One region of the Nocardioides sp. JS614 genome, then DNA from elsewhere that is predicted to be linked to it. Evidence: predicted binding sites of a transcription regulator. Region 1 holds the regulator's gene; each other region holds the start of a gene.
What was found. Region 1 encodes LexA, which represses DNA repair genes until DNA is damaged. Its sites were predicted from a motif close to TCGAACANNTGTTCGA; they were not measured.

Region 1 (3,242 bases):
CTCGCGGCGGTCGGCGTCACCCGGGTCCAGATCAGCACGGCGTCGGGAAGCGGGTCGCCGGAGGCGACCCCGTGTCGGAACACCCGGCCGCTCGCGCGCGGGTCGTCCGCGGCGCCGGTGGGTGCGGCGGCGCCCGCGGGCCCGTCGAGGCCGGTGGCGACGGCGAGCGTCGCGGCGCCGGCGGTGCCGGTGGCGAGGAGGGTACGGCGATCGAGGGTGGTCACGCCTCAATGAACGACGCACCGGGTGCCGGGGCACGGGCTCACCGGTGTGAGCACCGTATGTTCACCCGGCCGTCACTCCGGACGGGGGCGCCGGGTCACTGCTCGGAGTCGACCAGCCGCCCGGCGGCCTGCGCCACCGCGTCATCGGGGCACGGGGCCTGCGCCGCCGCGTCATCGCGAGAGGTGGTCTGGACCGGTGCGGCCGTGAGCACCAGGCCGGGCTCGCGCCGGCGCAGTCGTCGCAGCAGGTGGCCCAGGGCGTGCCGGAGCCGGACCCGGCCGATCGCTTCGGCCGCGGCCCAGCCCGCGAGGATGACCATCCAGCCCACGATCGCGTCGATCACCCAGTGGTTGCCGGTGCCGACGATGACGACGGCGGTGCCCAGGGCGTAGAGCCAGCCGAGCACGCGCACCCATTTGCGGGTGGCGTAGATCTGCAGGGCGAGCGCGACCCACAGCGACCAGCCGGCGTGCAGCGAGGGGAAGGCCGCGAGCTCGTTGGTCAGCCCGCCCAGGCCGCGGGGCGCCGAGGCGTCAGCGCCCCACCAGCCGTCGGCCGCGTGCAGGCTGAGGATGTCGACGTACCCACCGATGAAGCGCGGCGGCGCGGTCGGCAGCGAGATGTAGGCCATCAGGCCCATCAGGGTGCCGATCACCAGGGCCCGGCGGGCGGGCCCATAGCGGTCGGCGCCGAGCCGCCACAGCCAGATCAGCACGCCGGCGGTGACGACGTAGTGGAGGGTGGCGTACCAGTAGCTGCCGGCCAGGCCGAGCACCCGGTGGTCGCTGAACAGCTGGTTGAGCGGGACCTCCCACTGGATCCCGATCAGGCCCTCGAGGTGCAAGAGCTCGTCGGCGCGGCGCAGGGCCGGGCCCATGTCGGTGTCGGCGAGGAGCCGGGCCAGGCTGTAGACGACCCAGAGGGCGAGGATCAGGACCAGCTCGAGGATGCCGCGCGCCCACCGCGGCATCGGGCGGCTGCGGGCGAGCGCGGATGCTGTCGTCACAGCACCAGCGTTGTTCATGCAACCTCCCTGAGTCATCCGGGCTCCACCCGGAATCAACACCAGGGTCTGCTCAGGTAATTCCCCGACGTCCGGTCGATGTCAGACCCGTCGCAGCACCGCTGTCACCTTACCGAGGATGGTGGCATGGGTGCCGTCGATCGGATCGTAGGCCGGGTTGTGCGGCAGCAGCCACACATTTCCGTCCTTGCGCTGGAAGGTCTTGACCGTCGCCTCGCCGTCGATCATGGCCGCCACGATCTCGCCGTTCTCGGCGGTGGGCTGCTGGCGGATCGCGACGTAGTCGCCGTCGCAGATCGCGGCCTCGATCATCGAGTCGCCGCGCACCTCCAGCAGGAACAGCTGGCCGTCGCCGACCAGCTGGCGGGGGAGCGGGAAGACGTCCTCGACCCGCTCCTCGGCGAGGATCGGGCCGCCGGCGGCGATCCGGCCGACGACCGGCACGTACTGCGCCGCGGGCAGCGCGTCGCCGACCCCGGTCTCGTCGAAGGAGGACTCCTCGGCCGCCGACATCGACCGGCGCGCGGCCATCACCTCGGGCAGGAACACCTCCAGGGCACGCGGGCGGTGCGGGTCGCGCTTGAGGAAGCCCTTCTCCTCGAGGGTCTTCAGCTGGTGGGCCACGCTCGAGGAGCTGGTCAGCCCGACCGCCTCCCCGATCTCGCGCATCGAGGGCGGGTAGCCGCGCTTCTCGATGGAGTCCTTGATGTGGGCGAGCACCCGCTGCTGGCGCGGGGTCAGCCCGGTGGCGTCGGGCGGTCCGTCGGGCAGCTCGCTCACGCGGCGGGACGGGGTCTTCTTGCCGGTCTGGGGCGTGGCCATGGGAGCACGGTAGCCATCTCGGCCGTCGGGTTCAAACACCTGTTCGAACGGCGTGTCGGCCAGACTGCGGCCATGGGTGCACTCCGAGGTTCAAGCAGGCGCGGGGCGAGTGGCCGCAGCGCGGTCGTCACGGGCGGGGCGCGCGGCATCGGGCGCGGGATCGCCGAGCGGCTGGTGGCGGAGGGGTACGCCGTGGTCGTCGGCGACGTGGACGAGGCGGCGGCGCGGTCCTGCGCGGAGCAGATCGGCGCGGCCGAGGGGCGCGGGCTCGACGTACGCGACCCGGACGCGCACCGCGCCGCGGCGGCCGCGGCGATGCGGCACGGCGAGCTGGCGGCCTGGTTCAACAACGCCGGGGTCGGCGACGACGGCCTGATCGGCGACCTCACCGACGAGGCCGTGCGGCGGGTGGTCGAGGTGAACCTGCTCGGCACCCTGTGGGGGATGCGGGCCGCGGTGGCCGCCTTCGGCCCGCGCGGCGGCGACGTCGTCAACACCGCCTCGCTCGCGGGCCTCGGCCCGGTGCCGGGCTACAGCGTGTACGCCGCCACCAAGGCCGCGATCGTCTCCGCCTCGATGTCGGTGGCCGCGGAGACCCCGCGCCGGGTCCGGGTGCACGCCCTGTGCCCGGACGGCGTGCGGACCGCGATGCTCGACGCGCAGACGCCCGGGGGCCTGGGCGCCGCGCTCGTGCACTCCGGCGGGCGGATCCTCACCGTCGAGGAGGTCGCCGCGGCCGCGGTCGGGCTGCTCGGGACCGGCCGGGTGGTGCGCACCGTCCCGGCCTGGCGGGGCGGGCTGGTGCGGGCCACGACCCTCGCGCCGTCCGTCGCCGCCCGTGCCACCGGCCTGTTCGCCGCCCAGGGCCGTCGGGCGATCGCGAAGGGCCGCTGAGGACCGTCGCGGGGCCGCCCCGCGGCCATCGAACAAATGTTCGTGTCGCTCCTTGATCGGTTCGAACACGTGCTCTATCGTCGTACACATGTTCGATCGAACGTCTGATCGAGTGCCTGGTCCAGACCGTCCCGCGGGGACTGTCGGTGGCCACCACTAGAACTGACGTCGAGAGAGCAGGACCCCAGGCAGACCGCCGCTTCCCCAGGAGGTCACGATGAGCACGATGACGATTCCCGCCCACCCGGCTCGGGTGGTGCGCTCCGCAGCCGCCCGC
Region 2 (3,242 bases), 2.3 Mb from region 1:
GGGGCGGCCGCACCGATCGCGCCCGCGAGCTGGCCCAGGTCGCTCAGGTGCTTGTCCTGGGTCTCGTCCGGGCTCTTGCCGAAGGCCAGGGTGGTCGCCTCCGACTGCCCGACCGCGGGCGCGACGTCGGTCGACTCCTCGGCCATCGCGGCGGCGAACCCGGACACGGCCTCGTCGAGGGCGTCCATCTTCGTCAGGTCGATGAGCGCGAGCGTGATCTGGTCCTGGGTGCCCTGGTCGGCGGCCTGGTCGGCGAACCCGTCCAGGATCGCCGCGCCCAGGTCGTCGGCCGTGGCGTCCGGGTCCTCGGCGAGCAGCCCCAGGGCGCCGTAGTCCCAGCCGTGGCCGGGCTCGAGCTCCTGGGAGGCGACCAGGCGGTCGGCGAGCGGCGCGACGGCGCTGGCGACCTCGAAGTTGGCCATCAGGCAGGCGTCGAAGCCGAGCAGGTCGAGCTTGTCGACACCGGCGCGGTCCAGGCCGGTGGCGATGGCGTCGGTGATCTCGGCGAGATCGAGCACGTCCCAGTCGCTGCCCTCGTCGGGGCCGATGCCGGGCCAGGAGGAGCCGTGGTCGGAGATGACCAGCGCGTAGTGGCCGGCGCGGTGCGCCTCGATGCCGTCGGCGATGAACGTCGCGAGCACCTCGGGGTCGGCCGAGTCGACGTCGCCGAGGTCCTCGACGACCTCGGTGCTGCCGTCGGGGCCGAGGTCGAGCACCCGCGCGCCCACCCAGCTGCCCTGGTCGAGCAGCTCGTCCTCGCCGTACTCCGCGGACCGGTCCATGAACTCGCGGATCTGGAGGTTGCCGTGGGAGCCGACGGCGCCGAGCTCGTTGACGTCGGTCACCATGAACGGCTCGAGGTTGGTGTCGGCCATCGAGTAGTGCAGGACGGTCCAGCCGTCGCCTTCGCGGCCGGTGTGGGCGGCGGTGCCGGCGGGCTCGTCGTCGCCTCCGTCGGAGCCGCCCGTGCAGGCGGCGGTGCCGAGGGTGGTCAGCAGGAGCACGGCGAGGGCAGCGGTCAGCGAGCGCGGCGACCGCGCAGTCAGGAGGGGCACCACGCGAGGCTAGGGCCCGCGCCGAGCGCCGTCCGCCGAACGCCGATCTCGCCGGTGGCGACCACGACGAGCACACCGTCGGACCGAGCGGATGTCTGGACCGGGACCTTGGTCCCTGTTGCCTACGTCACACCGCTCGGACACTCGAGGCCTGAGCCGAACACCGGGGGGTGACATGGACCAGCAGCATCGCCAGGCGGACGGCCTCCTGGCGCGGATCGCGCGCGGTCTGCCCCCGGGGGACCCGGAGTCGGACGCGGCGTACGGCGCGCTGCTCGGGACCGGGATGACCCCGGCGGCGATCGTCGCCGTGCTCCGTGAGCTGGCTCGGGTGCGGCCGCTGGCCCGCACCGCCTGAGGCGCGGCTTCGGTGGTCGAGGTGCGCGTCAACATCTGACGTCGAGGCGGGACCCCTCGCGGCTGTGCTTCGCCTCGCCGGCGGTGGGTGGCTGCGGTTCTCGGCAGCTACGGAGAGGTCAGCGGGTGGTCGCCGCCCGATGCCCGGGTCGCTGGCCGCCGCCTCCTGGCGGGCGCGGTCCGCCTCGAAGTTCTTCGAAGCCCCTTGCCCTGCCCTCTTGACAAATCGAACAGGTGTTTGATACTATGCGGCCACGCAACATTCTCGGGAGCGCCCTATGACCGCGATGGCCCAGCCACGACACCAGGTCTCGCGCGCCGCCACCCAGCTCGAGACCACCCTCGACGACGTCCTCGACGCCTCCGTGTGGTCGATGGACCCCGCCGAGACCGCCACCACCCTGGTCACCCTCGAACGCGCCGAGGCCCGGCTGGTCGAGCTCAAGGCCCGGGTCGCCGCGCACGCCGACGACCTCCACGTCGGCGGTGAGATCGGCGCCTCCTGCGCCGCGAACTGGCTGGCACATGCGACCAGGACCACCCGGTCCGCCGCCCACCACACCGTCCGGCTCGGCCACGCCCTCGAAGAACACCGACCCACCCGCGAGGCCCTGGCCACCGGACAGATCCTGGCCGACCAAGCCCGAGTGATCCTCCGCGCCCTCGACCAGCTCCCCGACACCATCGACGCCCCCACCCGGGCCCGGGCCGAACACCACCTCCTCGACGCCGCCACAGAGCACGACGCCAAGGCCTTGACCCGGCTCGGCAAACACCTCTACGAAGTCATCGCCCCCGAGGAGGCCGACGCCCACGAAGCCGCCCTCCTCGAGAAGGAGGAAGCCGCCGCGGCCCGCGCCTGCCACCTGACCATGGTCGACGACGGACACGGCAAGACCCGCGGGGTCTTCACGATCCCGACCCTCCACGGCGCCGCGCTGCGCAAGATGCTGCACGCCCTGGCCGCCCCCAAACACCTCGCCGCCACCCAAGGAGCAGGGACCGAACGCCGACCCACCCCCGAAGCCCTGGGCCAGGCCCTCTGCGAGCTCCTCGAGCGCTACCCCGCCCACCAGCTCCCCCACACCGGCGGCATCAGCGCCACCATGGTCGTACTCCTCGACCTCGACACCCTCCTCGGCCGGCTGGAGAAAGCCGGGATCCTCGAGACCGGGGACAAGATCTCCCCCACCCAGGCCCGCCGCCTCGCCTGCGAAGCAGGCATCATCCCCGCCGTCCTCGACGGCAACTCCCAACCCCTCGACCTCGGCCGCAAGCGCCGCCTGTTCACCGACTACCAGCGGATCGCGCTGCTCGTCCGCGACCACGGCTGCCGTGCCGACGGCTGCCAGCGCACCACCGGACTCCACGCCCACCACAAGACCCACTGGACCGACGGCGGCCCCACCAACCTCGCCAACGCCATCACCCTGTGCCCCTGGCACCACGCACGAGCCCACGACGGCTCCTACCGGACCACCCACCACCCCAACGGCACCATCACCTACCACCGACGCACGTAGACCGACCGGCCCACCGATGCACGTAGGCTCCGCCCATGTCTCGGGGACACGCATGGGCCGGTGGCGGCCTGGCGGTCACCGCCGCGACGGCACTCGTCGTCGCCGGCGCGCTCGGCGGCTGGCCGTGGTCCGGCGACGATGTCTACGGGGTCTACGGGCACTCGCTGGAGCGGTACGGCGACGAGCACGGCGAGCCGAACCGCTACGTGAACCTCGAGGACGGCGCGGCCCAGCTCTCGCTCGGGTCGCCGGACGGCCACCGGATCGTCGTGCAGTGGCGCGACCCGGACGGACACGGGTGGACCGA
Region 3 (3,242 bases), 2.5 Mb from region 1:
TCTATGTCCGTCTGGTGAAGGCGACCTTCCCGCCGGGCAGGGTCGTGGTCGTGTAGTGGGGGTCGTGGGCGCGGGTGTGGTGTTTGGGGCAGAGGAGTCGCCCGTCTTTGACCGATGTCGGGCCGCCTGCGGCCCAGGGGTTGTTGTGGTGGATGTGGCAGAGGCCGGGGGGCCAGTCGCAGCCGTCGGCGGTGCAGGTCTGGTCGCGGTGGGCGATCGCGAGGCGTTGGGCTTTGGTGTGGAACCGGCGCCGGCGTCCGAGGTCGAGGGGTTGGGAGTTGCCGTCGAGGATCATGGGGATGATCTGGGCTTCACAGGCGAGGCGGCGGGCTTGGCCGGGTGAGATGGTGGTGCCGGTGTCCAAGACACCGGGCTCGAGGCCGCCGAGGAGGGTCTCGACCGGGATGGTGACCACGACGGTGGCGGTGAGGCCGCCGGCGTCGGGGAGCCGGTGGGTGGGGTAGCGCTCGATCCATTCGCACAGGGCCCGGCCGAGCCGTTCGGGCCCGGGCAGCCGCTCCCCCACTGATCCTTCGACCGCGGCGCGGTGTTTGGGGGCGGCGAAGGCGAGGAGCTGCTTCTTCAGCGTCTGGGCCTGGGCGGTGGGCAGGGTGCCGCGGAGTCGGGTGGTGCCGTCGCCGTGGTCGGTCAGGGTGAGCCGGGTGGTCTGGGTGGCGGCGCGTTCTTCGGCTTCGAGGAGTCGGGCGTAGTGGGCGTCGGCGGCGTCGGGGTCGATGACGTGCAGGAGGCCTTTGCCGAGGCGGCGTAGCGCGTGGGCGTCGAAGTGGGCGGCCTGGCCGATCAGGTGATGCTCGGCCTCCTCCACCAGGACCGGGTCCACGTCGTCGGGCAGGGCGTCGACCGCGGTCATGATCACCGCCGCCTGGTCGACCAGCACCGTCCCGGCCGCCAGCGCGTCACGGACCAGGCCGTGCCGACCCAGACTGGCGGCGAGTCGGGTCTTGGCGGCCGCGGTCCCATGGGTCTGCCGGGTGGCGTGGGCCCACCAGTTCGTCAGCGACGTCGCCCCGGCCCGTTCGGCGACCTCCACCCTCGTGGCGTGGGAGGCGACCCGGGCTTCGAGCTCGGCGACCCGGGCGCACGCGCGGGTGGCCTCGACCAGCGTGGCGGCGGTCTCGGCGGGGTCCATCGACCACAAGGACGCCTCGGTGATCTCGTCGAGCAGGGCGTGGACCTGGGCGAGGGCGCGGGAGACCTGGTGTCGTGGCTGGGCCAGTGCGGTCATAGGACGCTCCCGAGAAGTGTTGCGTGCGAACATGATATCAAACGTATGCTCGAAAAGTCAACAGGTGATCGAAACCTTCTTCGAGCACGGTCAGAGGGGTCGGCCAGTGACCCGGTCGCAGGCCGCGACCCGACGCGGGCCTGTCCCGTTGCTGCCGAGGACCGCGACCACCCGCCGACGGTGAGTCGCAGCAGGGTCGTGGCCGGCGCGGTGGCTTCGAGGCTCGCTGCGCTCGCGCCTCAACCACCGGCATGGCAGCGTCCTGCGTCGCCTGCGGGGGGTCTCGACGAGCTCGACCACCCCGGCCGCGGACCTTGTGCCCTTGACGCCCGACCGCGCGATCCGCACCGTGGAGCCATGTCGCTCGCGGCCAGCTGTGTGCGCTGCTCAGCCCCGGTGCTGGAGGCGCCGGACGATCCCGAAGGGCGCTGGGCATGCCCTCAGCACGGGCTGACCCGGGCGTTGTGGCACGCCCCGGAGTCGACGTACGACGCGTTCGGCGAGCACCTGGCGGTCTCGCGGCTGTTCCCGACGTACCTGCCATGGCCGCTGAGCCCCGGGTGGAGCGTCACGGACTTCGCCGCGGTCGGCGACGGCCCGGAGCGGACCCGGGCCACGCTGACCTGCGCGTCCGGCACCAGCGAGCTGGACGGCCCGGTGGACGTGCTGGTCGTCGCCGAGGAGGCCGGCACCGGGCTCGGCGCGCGCTGCGCCGGGACCCGGTACGACGACCCCGGCGGCGACATCGGGCACCGGCCACCGGCGGTCCGGATCCGGATCGGTAGTCAGGCGGTGAACCTCTGGGACGTGTCGACCAGCAGCGCCGACGGCGAGTTCGACCGGTCCGTGGTGGCGGGGGAGGCCGGTGGTCGCTGGCTGTGGATCGTGCTGCGGCCGGCCTCGGCGCTGCTGCTGCTGCGCGACGACTGGATCCTGCGCGACGTGTCCCACCTGGGACCGCAGCTCGTGGAGCTGCCCTTCGGGGGTCCCCGCCCCGGCTGGTGAGCCTCGAGGACGTCCTAGGCTGCACGGGTGCGCATCGACCTCCACACGCACTCGCGGGCCAGTGACGGGACCGACACCCCGACCGAGCTGGTGCGCGCCGCGGCGGCGACCGGGCTCGACGTCGTGGCGATCACCGACCACGACACTGCGGCCGGCTGGGCAGAGGCGACCCGCGCCGCGGAGGCGGCCGGCGTGGACGTGGTTCCCGGCATGGAGATCAGCACCGAGCACCGCGGCCGCAGCGTGCACCTGCTGGGCTACCTGCCGGACCCGACGTACCCGCCCCTCGTCGAGGCCCTCGACCGGGTGCTCGACGGCCGCGAGTCCCGGGTGCCGGTGCTGATCGAGCGGCTCCGGTCGCTGGGCATCGACATCACCTCCGACGACGTCCGCCGCGCGTCGTACGGCACCGCTGCCACCGGGCGGCCGCATGTCGCCGACGCGCTGGTGGCGATCGGCGCCGTCGCCGACCGGGACGAGGCGTTCGCGACCTACCTGGGCTGGGGCAAGCCCGCCCACATCGACCGGTACGCCGTGCCGCTGGTCGACGCGCTCCGGCTGATCGCGGAGGCGGGCGGGGTCTCGGTGATCGCGCACCCGTGGGGGCGGGGCGGGCTGGCCCTCGGCGGGTCGGAGCGCGCCGACGAGGAGGCGCTCAGCGGTCTGCAGGAGCTCGGTCTGGCCGGCATCGAGGTCGACCACCAGGACCATGACGCCCGGGCCCGCGACCGGCTGCGCGCGATCGCCCGCAACCTCGGCCTCGTCGCCACGGGCTCGAGCGACTACCACGGCGACGGGAAGAAGGACCACGAGCTGGGCTGCAACACCACCGACCCGGAGCAGTACGCCCGCCTGCTCGAGCTCGCCCGAGGGGCCTCGCAGCGCTCCGGGCGCGGCACGCCCACCGTGGCGGGCTGAGGGTCAGCGGCGGCCCATCGACTGGAACCGCTGCAGCACGCCGGTCGGCACGAGTCGGGCCGCGGTGGCGATG

Region 2: NOCA_RS07880 (HNH endonuclease signature motif containing protein) is a predicted target of LexA. The motif match lies at 1,639-1,654, and genes of this name have one in related genera.
Region 3: NOCA_RS25655 (HNH endonuclease signature motif containing protein) is a predicted target of LexA. The motif match lies at 1,284-1,299, and genes of this name have one in related genera.

The regions. Positions count from the first base shown of each region.
Region 1 covers NC_008699.1:4,035,685-4,038,926, reverse strand. Annotated here, with positions in the region: gene NOCA_RS20785 (alkaline phosphatase D family protein) at 1-224, opposite strand, end outside; gene NOCA_RS20780 (phosphatase PAP2 family protein) at 320-1,231, opposite strand; gene lexA (transcriptional repressor LexA) at 1,331-2,071, opposite strand; gene NOCA_RS20770 (SDR family NAD(P)-dependent oxidoreductase) at 2,144-2,965, shown strand; gene NOCA_RS20765 (LysM peptidoglycan-binding domain-containing protein) at 3,183-3,242, shown strand, end outside.
Region 2 covers NC_008699.1:1,353,032-1,356,273, reverse strand. Annotated here, with positions in the region: gene NOCA_RS07890 (clostripain-related cysteine peptidase) at 1-1,055, opposite strand, end outside; gene NOCA_RS07885 (hypothetical protein) at 1,231-1,413, shown strand; gene NOCA_RS07880 (HNH endonuclease signature motif containing protein) at 1,691-2,935, shown strand; gene NOCA_RS07875 (hypothetical protein) at 2,971-3,242, shown strand, end outside.
Region 3 covers NC_008699.1:1,550,949-1,554,190, forward strand. Annotated here, with positions in the region: gene NOCA_RS25655 (HNH endonuclease signature motif containing protein) at 2-1,246, opposite strand; gene NOCA_RS08815 (DUF6758 family protein) at 1,604-2,251, shown strand; gene NOCA_RS08820 (PHP domain-containing protein) at 2,279-3,169, shown strand; gene NOCA_RS08825 (SDR family NAD(P)-dependent oxidoreductase) at 3,173-3,242, opposite strand, start outside.